DNA from 2 places in the Leuconostoc mesenteroides subsp. mesenteroides ATCC 8293 genome. Region 1 is predicted to be linked to the other one. Evidence: predicted binding sites of a transcription regulator. Region 1 holds the regulator's gene; the other holds the start of a gene.
What was found. The regulator LexA, encoded in region 1, represses DNA repair genes until DNA is damaged. The targets are predictions, from matches to a motif close to CNAACANNTGTTNG.

Region 1 (7,843 bases):
TGCCCCCTTCATACGCTCTTTAGCATTAGTTAAATCAAAAGTCATTATTTTTCTCCTGTTACTGTTGTTCCGATGGCTTCACCAAGCACAACTCGTTTCAAGTTACCTGGTGTGTTAAGGTTAAACACCACCAATGGCATATTATTATCCATAGATAGTGAGCTTGCTGTCGAATCCATTACTTTCAAACCTTTTTGCAAAATGTCAAGGTGAGTTAATTCCGTAAACTTCACCGCATTAGCATTTTTATTTGGATCTGAGTCATAAATACCATCAACGCCATTTTTACCCATTAAGATGGCATCAGCATTAATTTCGTTTGCACGCAAGGCTGCCGTCGTATCTGTAGAGAAATACGGAGAACCTGTACCTGCTGCAAAAATGACAATTCGTCCCTTTTCTAGATGACGAATCGCACGACCACGTATGTAAGGTTCAGCAATCTGCTGCATTGTAATAGCAGTTTGCACACGTGTTTGGACACCAGCGCGTTCCAATGAATCTTGCAAAACTAGAGCATTCATTGTTGTACCAAGCATGCCAGTATAATCAGCACGAGACCGTTCCATACCAATTTTTGATGCTGGCTCTCCACGCCACAAGTTTCCACCGCCAACAACAATGGCAATTTGAGTACCTAGGTCATGGACATCTTTTAGCTCTTCAGCAATTGCAGAAACAGTCTCAAGATCGATGCCTTGACCTTTGTCCCCTGCCAATGCTTCACCAGAGAGCTTCATCAAAACGCGTTTGTACTTAATATCAGTCATGTTTAACCTCTTTTATTTGCTTATACAAGTATATCAAAAATTCCGAAAAATTTCCGAAAAAAAAGTGCGCTATTTATAATAGTACACTTTTTAACTAATTAGCTGCATTGATAAAACAATCAATGGCAATTAGTAGTTTTTAAATATTAACCAAGTTGCTTAGCAACTTCTTCAGCTAAATCAGTGACTTGCTTTTCAATGCCATCACCAACTTGGTAACGAACAAATGACTTAACTGATCCATTTTGTGAAGAAATGAATTGTGCAACTGTTTGGTCGCCATTTTTAACAAATGGTTGATCCAACAAAGAAATTTCAGCCAAGAACTTCTTGATACGTCCTTCGACCATGCGTTCCTTAATGTTATCAGGCTTACCATTCAAATCTTCAGAAGCTAATTGCACTTCCTTTTCCTTAGCAATAACATCAGCAGGTACTTGATCATCAGATACAAATTGTGGTGCAATAGCAGCAACATGCATTGCGATATCCTTGGCAGCTTCTTCTGAAGCACCATCAACAACAACCAAAGCTGAAATTGAGCCTGCCAAGTGAGAATATGAACCAAAGTTTTCTGAATCTGACTTTTCTACTACTGAGAAACGACGCAAAGTAATCTTTTCACCAGTAATTTGAGTTGTTCCGATAATTTTGTCGTTCAAAGTTTGACCTTCTTGAACTTCAAGTGCCAAAGCAGCTTCAACGTCAGCAGGCGCAAATTCGACGATTGTGTTGGCAACTGCGTTTAGCAATTCGTTAAATTCAGCGTTACCAGCCACGAAGTCAGTTTCTGAGTTTAATTCAATGATTGCAGCGCGGTTACCCTTAACGGCAACAGCTGTCATGCCTTCGGCAGCGACACGATCACCCTTTTTAGCGGCCTTTGCCATACCCTTTTCACGCAATAAATCAATTGCCTTGTCTAGATCGCCATCAGCTTCAACCAATGCTTTTTTAGCATCCATCATTCCAACAGATGTCTTATCACGTAATTCCTTTACTTGTGCAGCAGTAATTGCCATTATAGTGCTCCTCTAAAATAGTTTAATGTATTTTTATTATAACATATTAAAATACCATTCCGCGTCCCGAACAGGTCCGCTAGGAACGGTATTTATAGAATAAAATTAATTAGTTATTGCCTTCTTCAACGATGTTAGCAATTTCTTCGATTGATTCTGTGTTTTCGTCACCTTCAACGAATGCATCTTCAGGTGCTGAATCTTGGCCTTGACGACCTTCAATAACAGCATCGGCAATCTTTGATGTGATCAAACGTACGGCACGAATAGCATCATCGTTAGCAGGAATCTTAACATCGACTACATCTGGGTTAGCATTTGTATCGATCATAGCTACAACTGGGATATTCAACATGTTTGCTTCCTTGACGGCAATTTCTTCCTTCTTTGGATCAACAACAAACAATACATCTGGCAAGCCAGGCATGTCTTGAATACCACCTAAGAACTTTTCCAACTTTTCACGTTGCTTGTTCAACAAAACAACTTCTTTTTTAGGCAATTGCTCAAATGTACCGTCTTCGGCCATTGTTTGCAAATCCTTCAAACGTTGGATACGTGTCTTGATAGTGTTCCAGTTTGTCAATGTACCACCCAACCAACGATGGTTGATATAGTATTGGCCAGCACGTGTTGCTTCTTCAGCAATCGCATCAGAAGCTTGTTTCTTTGTACCAACGAATAATACGTTAGCGCCATCAGTAGAAGCGTTACGAATAAAGTTATAAGCTTCGTCAACTAACTTAACTGTCTTTTGTAAATCGATGATGTGAATACCATTACGTTCTGTAAAGATATATTCGTCCATCTTTGGGTCCCAACGACGTGTTTGGTGACCGAAGTGTACTCCTGCTTCGAGGAGTTCTTTCATTGAAATAACTGCCATGATATGGCCTCCTAGGTTTTTCCGCCGACAAATTCGTTGTTCACGCTGACATTTCTGCACCTACGTGTTCTCATTTATCGTGTGTATTTGCTGCTTTTCACAACATATTACATTTTACATTATTTTTGGTTCCTTGACAAGCATATTACCAAATTTTGATTACGTGGTGTACTAATAAATACTTTTCCTTGTTAATTCGTGTTAATTTCTTAAAATTTGCCTCTGCTTTTAACGCTTCGCTCTTTGTCTGGAACTCTTCATAGTGAATCAATTTTAATGGATGCCGCGACTTTACGCGGGTAAACTTAGCCCCTTTACCAGACTCATGTGTCGCTAGACGACGTTGTACGTTATCCGTGAATCCACCATAAAAATAACCATCCGCTGTATATAAAACATAAAAATAATAATACTTCATTCATGCCACGCTTTACCATAAAGGATGTCGTGAACCTCTGATGTATAGTCATTGTCATCAGTATAGGCGATAAGGGGTGGCATAATGCGCACGCCACCTGGTCGGCCAGATTTAATGGCTTCTATTAAAACCATATTGGCTTCGCGGTTTGCCTTTCCATAAACAAATTGAACTCTTTTAATCATAAGCTTTCGTGCAGCAAACGCTGCAAATATATCTGCTAGCCTTTCCGGCCGGTGTACCATATAGACCTTACCATTATTTTTCAGCAGTTTATTGGCAATTTGGGCCAGTTCAGGTAAGTTAATCATCAACTCGTGGCGCGCAATTTCATAATGTTTATCTATATTAGTCTTGGTAGTCTCAGTTAAGGGAAAATAAGGTGGATTAGTCAGAATAGTTTCAACAGAGCCAGGTTTAATTTCATTAAATATATCTTTCATGTCAGCCTGAACGACTGAAACACGTTCATGTAAATTGTTCAGTTCAATGCTACGTTGTGCCATTTCAGCTAATTCTGGTTGTATCTCGACTAACTTTATTTCCCCAGTCACTTTTGGAGCGTAAAAAAGCCCAACCGCGCCAGTACCTGATCCCAAATCAACAGATAACCCTTTACCTTTTCCTTTTACATCAGCAAAATGTGCTAATAAAATCGCGTCTAAGGAATATGAAAACATGTCTGGATTCTGGATGATATTAATATTTTGTGATGGAAGTCCATCAATACGTTCATTTGCTTTAAGAAATGGTTGTGTCATTTGCGTTTCTTTCTGTTTATCTGTAAAATTGAAATGATTAATTTATGAGGTAAATAAATATGAAATTCTATGATTTTTTACGCGGCATTGCTGTTGCTTTAATATGGGCAGTTACTGGCCGCATTAAATACATGAATCGCGACAGAATACCCCAAAACGATAACTATGTGCTAGTTGGTCCACACCGCACTTGGTGGGATCCAGTATGGTATGCTGTGGCAGCCTACCCAAAACACTTTATTTTCATGGCAAAAATTGAATTATTTAAATTCAAGCCACTTGCATGGTTAATCAAATCAGCCGGCGCATTCCCAGTTGATCGTGAAAATGTTGGCCCAAGCGTCATCAAAATACCTGTACGCGAATTAAAAGATGGCAAGCGCTCTTTAATAATGTTTCCTTCTGGTTCTAGACACAGTGATGATTTAAAATCAGGTTCCATTCTAATTGCACGAATGGCTGGAAAGGCAATCGTACCAGCTGTATATCAAGGCCCTGTAAAGTTCAGTCAACTTTTCAAACGTAATAATACCACAGTTAATTTTGGTGAGCCAATTATTATTGATCGTAAAGACCGATTGAACAAGGAAAATATTGCTAAATATACTGAGCAGATGCAAGCAGCTTTCCAAGAATTAGATGCTGAGATTGACCCAACTTGGAAATATGTAGATCCAAAACGTTCAGAAAAAAAATAAGCCGATTGGCTTATTTTTTTTGCGAATTGGCACTTTGTTGCTTCATCTGAGCCATCATTTGGTTCAATTTCTTTTGAGATGGTTTTTGTCCCATTGACATCATCATTGATTTCATCATTTCTTCTGAAATAGGTGGGTTTTTTGCAAGATAACTCTTCATTGAGTTACGTGCCAAGAAAAAGCCACCGACCAAACCAATAATTAAAGTTAACACTGCAATCAAAATTGCTAGCCATGTGCTAATCATGCATATTCTCCTTACTAAAATGTCTGATAATTATTATAGCACAGCCAGCAAAGGCGTGCTATAATAACTTGCAGAGTTAACGTTTTCAATATGAACCATTTTGTTCGTTATAAAAATAAATAACACGAATTTTTTATTATTTATTTAATATTAGGTTGAATTTTTAAAAAAATAACGAACAAACGTTTGATTTGTTCGTGTTTTTCCGTTATACTGATGATAGTAAATTTAACAAGTAGGAAACCCATCATGGCAATTACACAAGAAAGCAAACAAATTCAAGTGCTTCGATTTATTCATGAAGCACAATCAGAAAATGGTTACCCACCAACCGTCCGAGAAATTGGTGAAGCTGTTGGATTATCATCTTCTTCAACTATTCACGGTCACATCGAACGTCTGGTAAAAAAAGGTTATCTTTTAAAAGATGCTTCTAAACCAAGAGCTCGTGCGATTGAAGTAACCGATATTGGTTTAGAGATGCTTGGGATTTCAACCACACCCGGAAAAATTCCGGTACTTGGAATGGTTACAGCGGGTACACCAATTTTGGCAGTAGAAGAAGAAGCAACTGAATTTTTCCCTATCCCAGATAATTTAATGCAATTTGATGGTGACCTATTCATGCTTAATGTTCATGGTGATTCAATGGTTAACATTGGCATTCTAGATGGAGACAAAGTTATCGTACGTAAGCAAGAGAATGCTGATAATGGTGATGTTGTTGTCGCAATGAATGATAACAATGAAGCGACAGTTAAGCGTTTTTTCCGTGAAGCCGATCATTATCGCTTACAACCTGAAAATAACAGCATGGCGCCAATTATTTTGCAAAAAGTCTCTATTTTAGGAAAAGTAATCGGACTGTATCGCGACGCTATTTATTAAAAACCAAATAAAAAGGCTCATCTCTGATGAGCCTTTTTATTATGCTTGCCAAGCATTTGGATTTTCCTTCCAGTTTTGTAAGGTTTCAACTTGTGATTTATCGAGATCCCCACGCTTAACGGCTGTTTCAATTAGTTGTGAATATGTTGTCAGTGAGTTAAATGTTAGTCCTGCTTCAGCAAAATTTTTTTTACCAGCTGGTAATTCATAAGAAAATATGGAAACAACACCAAGGACACTTGCTCCCTCCTTACGCACCGCATTTACTGCGGCCAACACAGACCCACCTGTTGATATCAAATCATCAATCAGAACGACTTTACGATTTTTTACCAATGCACCTTCCGTTTGACGACCTGCCCCGTGATCTTTGGGTTTTGAACGTACATAGACCATTGGTTTATTTAATTCTTCAGCTACCCAAGCTGAATGTGGAATACCTGCAGTAGCCACTCCACCAATAATCTCAACGTCACTATATTCTTTTTTTATTAGTTCAGACAGCCCTTTGTATATATTTTGACGTACCGAAGGGAAACCAATGGTCATCCGATTATCTGTATATATTGGACTCTTAATACCCGAGGCCCACGTGAAAGGTTCTTCTGGCGAAAATTTTACGGCACCAATTTCAAGTAAATCATTAGCTACTTGTTGTTTATAGTCTGTCATTTATTTTCTCCATTCATTGACAACACATTGATATGCAGCCACTGGGTTGGTCGATTGTGTAATTGATCGACCAACAACTAATCCAGTTGAATTCAATTTCTTGGCTTCCGCTGGCGTAGTTACACGCACTTGATCTCCAGCTTCATCACCAGCTAAACGAATACCAGGTGTGATACGTAAAAATCGATCATTCGTGTGTGACTTAATTAAACCAGCCTCTAAGGGTGAACTAATTGTCCCGTCTATGCCCACCGAGTAAGCAAGCTCAGCCAAATGTGCAACACTTTCTTCAATAGTTGCTGTGGTTAATTGTATCTCTTGTATCTCAGCTTCAGAAAAAGAAGTTAGCTGCGTCACTGCAAGTAATTTTAACGCTTCACTTTTATTGGCAACAGCTGCTTCTAGCATTTTTTTCCCTCCAGCTGCATGCAGAGTTAAATATTGTACATCTAGTTTTGATATATTAGCGACTGCACGACCAACAGTGTTTGGAATATCGTAAAGTTTTAAATCTAAGAAAATCGTATAGCCCAATGCACGTAGTTCTGTGATGAACTCTGGTCCCGTACGATAAAAAAGTTCCATACCAACTTTCAATGCTGGCTTTTCTACTAAATCTGAAAAAGGCTTCAAAAATTTGTAAGTAGTAGTTGCATCAGGAAAGTCCAAAGCAATAAAAACTGGCTGTTCTGTCATTATGATCCTCCTATGTACATAAGCCGAAGCTTATTTGAAAAAGTTTAGTGCATTTCTTTCACTGTAAAACTGCGCGACTCTAATACTTCTAAGAAGGCACTAACTGTGTCTAAGGCAGTAAACAAAGGCACGGCATTTTCAATCGCAGCATTTCTAATCAAGCGGCCATCGCTTTCAGCACGGTCATCTGCTTGAGTTGTGTTAATAACAACCTGCACTTTTTGTTGACGCAGTGCTGCAACCGCATTATTATCTGATTCCGAAATTTTATCGAGTACTTCCACAGGCAAGTCATTGTCTGACAAGTAAGCACCCGTACCGGCAGTTGCAAACAAAGCAAATCCCAAATCATTGAATCTCTTTGCTAATTCGAGCGCCTCTTCTTTGTCATCATCAGCAACTGTGAATAAGACATTGCCGTAACGTGGTACTTTAATGTTAGAAGCAATAAAGGCCTTATACAACGCCTTGGACAGGTTAATATCTGACCCCATGACTTCACCAGTAGACTTCATTTCTGGGCCGAGCAAAGAATCAACATCGGGCAACTTTGTGAACGAGAATATTGGTGCTTTAACGTGCACCATATCATCGTTAGGAACAAGTCCCGTCTCAAATCCCATTTCTGACAATTTTTCACCTAACATAACTCTTGTTGCTAATTGAGCGAGCGGAAGATGCGTGACTTTCGATATGAACGGTACTGTACGTGATGCACGTGGATTTACTTCGATAACATATGCCGTATTTTCATGGATAACAAACTGCACGTTCATCAACCCTAT
Region 2 (7,843 bases), 640 kb from region 1:
CAGTAGAAAAAGAACAAGGAATTATTGGGCAAGAAATACAAATGTATGATGATGACCCTAATTGGGCACTCTATATGGGATTGTTAAATACATTATATCCTGACTCGTCAATTGCTAAAGATATCGCTGGAACCCGTGAAACGATTGCAACCATCACACCTGAACTACTATACGCTATTCATTCTGCATTTTATCAACCTACACAGCTGACACTACACATTGTGGGGCATTTTAATCCTGAAGAAATATTAGCAGTTGTTAAAGATAATCAATTCAAAAAAGATTTACGTCCTAAAAAGTTAACCCGTTTCCAGGAAAAAAATTTACCAGCAAAAGAACAACAATCAGAACGCTACTTTAATGTTTCGCGTCCTAAAGTTGCCTTTGGTATCCGACTTGATCAGAATCAGGTCGCTGGTATAGAAGCAACCAAACGTATTTTAATTGCTGATATTTTGGATGATTTATTGTTTGGCGAGCAAACAGATTGGTATCAGAATTTATATAGTCATGGTATTATTGATACAGAATTTAACACATCATTTGATATTATAAAACATTATCAGTATGTGAGTTTTTTTGCGGAAACGGACGATTATGACATTCTGACGCAAGAAATTCAAAGTCAAATTGACGATTATCAAAATGTTTTAGAAAACCAACAAAATGCTTTTGAGTCACTACGAAGAGCTACAGTTGGCGAGGGGATCCAGAAATTGAATTCCTTAGAAAATATGGCTTTGCAAGGTGATGATGTCTTGTTTGGAACTAATCTTTTTGATAAGATAGAGTTGTTACAAGATTTAACATTTGATGACATTCTTGTAACAGCGGATAAAATATATCGAAATGCTACGTTGCAACGATTTGTGTTGCATAAGTAGTCTTGTGGGCTATTATGAATGAAACTTTAACAAATCAAATAGGCGAGCAACTTAAGGCTGCTCGCTTAGAAAAACAATTATCATTGGATGATATCCAAGAAATTACAAAAATCCAACGCCGGTATTTATCAGCTATTGAAGAAAACAATCTTAGCGTTTTACCTGGTGATTTTTACGTTCGTGCTTTTATTCGGCAATATGCATTAGCTGTTGGGTTACATCCCGATGAGTTATTAGGAGAAACAAAACCAATTTCTATGTCTCGAACTAGCGACTTGAGCCGGGCACACAGGGATAATGATGGTATTGTTCGTGCTGGGATAGATAATACCCCAACAGCAAGATCACGGTTGGCAAACTCTATGCCAACAATTGGTTTAGGGCTATTGATTCTTGTGGCTTTAATAGTTATTTGGTTTGTATTGACACACATAGGAACCAATTCTCAACAGACATCTAACGGCGGTAATATCTCTGTTTCTACTTCTGAGGTTTCCAAATCCTCTAGTAAATCATCAGCATCGAAGTCATCTGCTTCTAGTTCCAGTGAGGAATCCTCGATACTTGATTTAGGTACACCAGAAACAAATACAAGTTTGCAGACGACAATCTATAATTTGTCTAATGAAAATACTAAAAAGCATACAGTTGTTATAACAGCAAAGAACACAGGTACTTCAGTTAAGGTCAATGATGCTAGTAGTAACATTTTACTAAATGAAACATTGGCTAGTGGCAGTAAAACAGTAGAAATTCCATCGGGAACAACGGCATTTAATCTACAATTTTCTAATGTTAATAATGCTTCAGTTACAGTTGATGGACAAAATGTCGAAGTAAGTGGTGCAACAACATCATTTTGGAATGTGCTTTTTAATCTCAATAAATAAAGGATGTATCATGAATTTACCCAATAAACTAACTGTTTTCAGAATTATTTTAATTCCAGTATTTATTTTATTGCTGACAGTACCATATGCTTGGTCTAATATCAGCTTTTTAGGAGCAACCATGCCCGTTAATTGGTTGATTGCCGCTGTTGTATTTGCAATAGCCTCTGCAACTGACTTCTTGGACGGTCAGATAGCTCGTAGCCAGCATTTAGTTACCAATTTTGGAAAGTTTGCGGATCCTTTGGCTGACAAACTTTTGGTTATGACAGCGTTGATTTTCTTAACGAGCTTCAATGTTGTCCCAGCTTGGATGACTGCGGTTATCGTTATTCGAGAGTTAGCCGTTACAGGTTTACGTACACTAATTGTTGAAAACAATGGCAAGGTTTTGGCAGCACAGATGCCAGGAAAGATAAAAACATTTTCACAAATGTTTGCTATTTTCTTCTTATATATTCACAACGCGCCATTTTCCATTATTAATTTTCCTATTGGGGATGTCTTATTGTGGGTTGCTGTTATCTTTACAATTTATTCTGGTATCGATTATTTTTGGCAAAATAGAAATGTCTTTTCTGATGGTATGTAAGGAACTAAAAGCGCTTTTAGCGCTTTTTTCGTATAATCAAGAAGAAAGCAAACAGAAACGAACAAATGTTCGAAAAGCACTTGCTTTTGACTCGCGAAAAAGGTACACTAATCAAGTAAGATAAAAGGAGTTAGCCGCAATGGTAGCAAAGAAAACGACTAAAAAAGACGATCAAGCAAAGAAAGATGGTCGTCGAGCCGCGCTAGATGAAGCGCTAAAGAAAATTGAAAAGAACTTTGGGAAAGGTTCAGTGATGACGTTAGGAGATAACGCGCTAACGCAGATCGAAACGATCCCTTCTGGTTCTGTTAAAATTGATGTTGCTTTGGGTGTTGGTGGCTATCCCAAGGGGCGTATTATTGAAGTATACGGTCCAGAATCATCAGGTAAAACAACCATCGCACTTCATGCAGTTGCTGAAGTTCAAAAGCAAGGCGGAACGGCTGCCTATATTGATGCTGAAAATGCTTTGGACGTTAAATATGCTGAAGCCCTCGGCGTTAAAAAAGACGAATTACTTTTGTCACAACCGGATACAGGCGAACAGGGATTAGAAATTGCTGATGCTTTGGTACAATCAGGTGCCGTAGATATGATTGTTGTTGACTCAGTTGCTGCATTAGTACCTCGTGCCGAAATCGAAGGTGAAATGGGTGATGCGCACGTTGGATTGCAAGCTCGTTTAATGAGTCAAGCACTACGTAAGTTAGCAGGAACCCTGAACCGAACGGGAACAATTGCTATTTTCATCAATCAAATTCGTGAAAAAGTCGGCGTAATGTTTGGAAACCCAGAAACTACACCCGGTGGTCGTGCACTAAAGTTTTATTCGACAGTACGTTTAGAAGTTAGACGTTCAACACAAATTAAAGACGGTACTGATGTCACTGGTAATTTGACAAAAGTTAAAATTGTTAAAAACAAGGTGGCTCCACCATTCAAAGTTGCTGAAGTTGATATTATGTATGGCCATGGTATTTCACAAACTGGTGAAATTCTTGATCTCGCTGTTGATCAAGATATTATCGACAAAGCAGGTGCATGGTATGCTTACGAAGGTGAACGAATTGGTCAAGGGCGTGAGAAAGCTAAAGACTATTTGGATGATCCTGAGCATGCCGCATTGCGACAAGAACTATATGTCAAGGTGCGTCAAGCATATGGTATTGATTCTAATGCGAATGGTACTGCCGTTTCAAATACGGAGGCTCAAGCAGAAAAATCTGATGAGCAAATTAATCTGCCGGATTTGGATACAACGACTGATGATTCTTTAACGGACGAACCAATTGTATAAATTACGTAAATATTGAGAAAAACGTTAGGTCGTTTTTCTTTTTTTTGTTACAATGCAAGTATAGAAACGCATGGAGATAGACATGACTAAGATACTTGTTGTTGATGATGAAACGGCAATTGCAACGCTGCTGCAATACAATTTGCAACAGAATGGTTACGAAGTAACAGTTGCATCGGATGGTTTATCCGCTTATCAAAAGGCAAAAGAGCAACAATTCAATGCAATATTGTTGGATCTAATGCTGCCAGAAATGGATGGCATGACCGTTTTAAAGCAGTTACGTCAAGATAAAGTTAGCACACCAATAATTTTGGTGACTGCAAAAGGGGATGAGTTTGATCGTGTGCTTGGCTTAGAATTAGGTGCAGATGATTATATCACTAAGCCTTTCAGCCCTCGAGAAGTTGTAGCAAGACTAAAAGCTGTATTACGTCGTTCACAAGTTAGTACAGATACCAACAAAACGGACGAAATGGTTATTTCTATACAAGATTTGCTCATCAATGATAGCAAAAAAACAGTTATGAAAGAAAATATTGTTTTGTCCTTAACGCCACGGGAATATGATTTATTATTATATTTTGCACAGCGATTGGGACGTGTAATTGATCGTGAAACAATTTTGACGGCTGTGTGGGGATATGAATATACTGGCGAAAGCCGTATGGTAGATATGCATATCAGTAACTTACGAGATAAGATTGAGTCAAATCCAAAGGCGCCTAAAATATTGAAAACAGTTCGCGGATTTGGATATACTATGACGAATTAGTGTTTTCATAAGACATATGTGGCGTTATTATAGTAAATGGCAAACTGTAGACATAGCGTCGGAGGTGAGCCATTTTTGTTTTTGTAAATTTTTCTTTACACGCATTTACAAGAATGCGACCAAATTGTGGCGTGTTTCATAACATAACTCCCGTAATATATAAGTTGTAAACAAGGAGCGGCACCCAAGAGCCTCTACTACAACCTTGTTTCACTACATATTTCTAAGGGAGAAATCTTCATGAACAAAAAGATTGTAGGAATTATTGGTGGTATAGTGGTCATTGCGGCTGGAATAGCCTTGTATACTTCTGCTAATGATAAGTCCAGCGATAATAAAACAAGTACGACGTCATCTTCTAATGTTAGTGGAAAAGTGTTATCGTTAGGATCAACAGCATTACAGCCTTTAGCAGAGCAAGTTGCTAAGTCATTCCAAGAGAAAAATCCTAATGTAACAATTACAGTGCAAGGTGGTGGATCGGGTGCCGGGTTAAGTCAAGTATCTGATGGATCAGCACAAATTGGTAACTCAGATGTGTTTGCTGAAGAAAAAGATGGTATTGACGCCACTAAACTAGTGGATCATAAAGTAGCTGTGGTTGGTATTGCGCCAGTTGTGAATAGTGATGTGCAGATCACGAGTTTAACAAAAGAACAGTTGCGTAATATTTTTACTGGTAAGGTAACAAATTGGAAAGAAGTTGGTGGTAACGATGAAAAAATTGTCGTTATCAATCGTGCAACTGGGTCAGGAACACGGGCTGTTTTTGAAAAAAATATCTTGGACGGTCAGGATGCTGTACAAGCGACCGAACAAGATTCCAATGGCACGGTGCAAAAGATTGTCAAAACAACACCAGGATCGATTTCGTACCTGGCATTTGCTTACCTCGACTCTGACGGTATTAAGGCACTGGACTTAAATAAAGTTCATCCTAATAAAAAAAATGTTGAAGATAATTCATGGCCAATTTGGGCTTACGAACACATGTACACTAAGGGGAAGCCAACTGGGGCTACTAAGTCATTCTTAGAGTACTTCACGACCAAAGAGGTTCAAAAAAATATTGTACCTAAGCTAGGATACATTGGATTAACAGATATGAAAGTCACTCGCGATGCAAGTGGTAAAGTGACAGATAAATAAGTATATTTGATAAGGACAAGCAGAGTGCTTGTTTTTTTGTGCGTTACCGTTATGCAAATTCAAAACCATGATAGAATAAACTTATGAAGAAAAGAATTGGCAAAATAACCAGTATATATAGTCTAAATATTTTATTATTATTTATAGTAACTCGAGTGATCCACGTGTCTCATAATCAGCTCTACATATTAGTTATTATATTTTTTGTTGTAGCTAATTTTGAAGTATGGTTTTTAAATTTTTGGCAAAATAAAGAAACAGCAGAATTAACAATTATGAAGAATAGAATGATTGCTACTTCAGCTGGAGAAACACCACGGGGTGTTTTAGCAGAACCAACATCTCCATACTACGAATTATTAGAACATTCAATGAATTACAAAGTTATGTTCGCCATTCGCAATATAGTGCCAATCGTGAAATAAATAATTATCAGACATTATTGGCCAGCTTACCAGTTGGGGTCATTAATGTTAGTCGTCATCATATGATAGATGTTTTCAATCAAACCGCTGCCGATATGCTTGGTGTAGAGATGCCAGAAGTACCAATTTTAGACAGTTTAGTGATTCGTCAGTTTACTTTGTCAGAAATCATTAATCATACCTTTAATACCAATCAAAGGCAGCATTCCATTTTGAACTTGATGATTGATGGCGAGGCGCGACAATATGACGTTAGCACATTATTTCATCAATCTGGATCAAATGCAGAAGTGATGGTTATGTTGTATGATTTGACAGAGGTATTGAAATTAGAGCGCATGCAAGCCGATTTTTTGGCAAATGCTTCGCATGAGTTTAAAACACCGTTGACTGCAATTACAGGATTTGTTGAGACGTTACAGGGTGACGCAGGGGCGGACGAAGAAACGAGAACCCAATTTTTGCAAATTGTGGCGGATGAGGCAAAACGTTTGTCAGCACTGGTTAATGACATATTGTCTTTGTCACGTATGCAACACAAAGTGGATGAAAAAATATCTAATTTGGAAATTTCAGCCATTGTTGAACAACAATTAGAAAAAATTGATACTAAAACGATTACGGTACACAATGATATTGCGCCGGACTTTAGTGTGTCAGGTATTGCTAGTGATGTGTCTACTATCGTCCAAAATTTATTAACTAATTCGGTTAAGTATAATAAAATAGACGGTGAAGTTTGGATATCAGCATATAAAGACACGCAACAATGGCAAATAAAAGTCAGTGATTCGGGTATTGGTATTCCGTTAAATCAGCAGTCTCGTATATTTGAGCGTTTCTATCGTGGTGACGAATCAAGACAACGTAAAATAGCAAGTGGTACTGGATTGGGGCTCGCTATTGTCAATGAGATTGTGAACCAACATAATGGGGAAATCAATATTAAATCACAAGTAGGTGTCGGTACGACAATCAGTGTTATTCTACCCTTGTAGAAACGCGTCAAAACATTAAAATTGATGTTTTTTTGTATGAAAACATCATGCTCTTTACACAATCTTTACATAAAAGCGTTTTGACATTTACATAGGTTTAAGATAATAAATATGTAGTAGTAAATCTTGGGAGGCATTAACATGTCGAAATCATATCGCGGTTCAATCGTATTCACGATTGTAGCCGTGGCAGTTGCTGCAGCGCTTGGAACAGCGTATGCAATGCGCGATAAAAGTGCGTCAAATACGTCGATCACTGCAGTTGGGTCAACGGCTTTACAACCGCTGGTTGAAGCTGCTGGCGAGGAATACGCTAAAGACAATATTGGTACCTTCATCAACGTTCAAGGCGGTGGAACAGGTACAGGGTTAAGTCAGGTGTCGCAAGGCGCTGTTGACATTGGTAATTCTGATGTATTTGCTGAAGAAAAAGACGGTATTGATGCCAAAGAGTTAGTAGATCATCAAGTCGCAGTTGTCGGCATTGCGCCACTATTGAACAAACACAATGGTGTCAAAAATTTGACAACTAAACAACTTATTGCTGTTTTTACTGGAAAGGTAACGAATTGGAAAGAGGTTGGTGGTAATGATCAAAAAATTGTCATCATTAACCGTGCGGCCGGATCAGGGACACGAGCCACTTTTGAACAATGGGGATTGAATGGCGCACAAAGTACTGAGGCACAGGAACAAGATTCTTCAGGAATGGTTCGTTCAATTGTCAGCACGACACCAGGGGCTATCTCATATGCAGCCTTTGGTTATATTGATGACAGTGTGGTAGCGGCTAAAGTTAATGGTGTAAAACCTACTAAACAGAATGTCGTTTC

Region 2: a site for LexA is predicted at 2,425-2,438, ahead of recA (recombinase RecA). Genes of this name have one in related genera too.

Annotation. Positions count from the first base shown of each region.
Region 1 covers NC_008531.1:1,195,072-1,202,914, forward strand. The annotation lists gene frr (ribosome recycling factor) at 1-45, opposite strand, end outside; gene pyrH (UMP kinase) at 45-770, opposite strand; gene tsf (translation elongation factor Ts) at 917-1,792, opposite strand; gene rpsB (30S ribosomal protein S2) at 1,902-2,678, opposite strand; gene LEUM_RS05860 (GIY-YIG nuclease family protein) at 2,824-3,096, opposite strand; gene LEUM_RS05865 (tRNA1(Val) (adenine(37)-N6)-methyltransferase) at 3,093-3,857, opposite strand; gene LEUM_RS05870 (lysophospholipid acyltransferase family protein) at 3,917-4,555, shown strand; gene LEUM_RS05875 (YneF family protein) at 4,566-4,802, opposite strand; gene lexA (transcriptional repressor LexA) at 5,052-5,690, shown strand; gene pyrE (orotate phosphoribosyltransferase) at 5,730-6,362, opposite strand; gene pyrF (orotidine-5'-phosphate decarboxylase) at 6,363-7,058, opposite strand; gene carB (carbamoyl-phosphate synthase large subunit) at 7,103-7,843, opposite strand, start outside.
Region 2 covers NC_008531.1:552,559-560,401, forward strand. The annotation lists gene yfmH (EF-P 5-aminopentanol modification-associated protein YfmH) at 1-884, shown strand, start outside; gene LEUM_RS02845 (helix-turn-helix domain-containing protein) at 899-1,774, shown strand; gene pgsA (CDP-diacylglycerol--glycerol-3-phosphate 3-phosphatidyltransferase) at 1,785-2,366, shown strand; gene recA (recombinase RecA) at 2,506-3,663, shown strand; gene LEUM_RS02860 (response regulator transcription factor) at 3,746-4,438, shown strand; gene LEUM_RS02865 (phosphate ABC transporter substrate-binding protein) at 4,679-5,587, shown strand; partial or broken gene LEUM_RS02870 (sensor histidine kinase) at 5,671-7,010, shown strand; gene LEUM_RS02875 (phosphate ABC transporter substrate-binding protein PstS family protein) at 7,152-7,843, shown strand, end outside.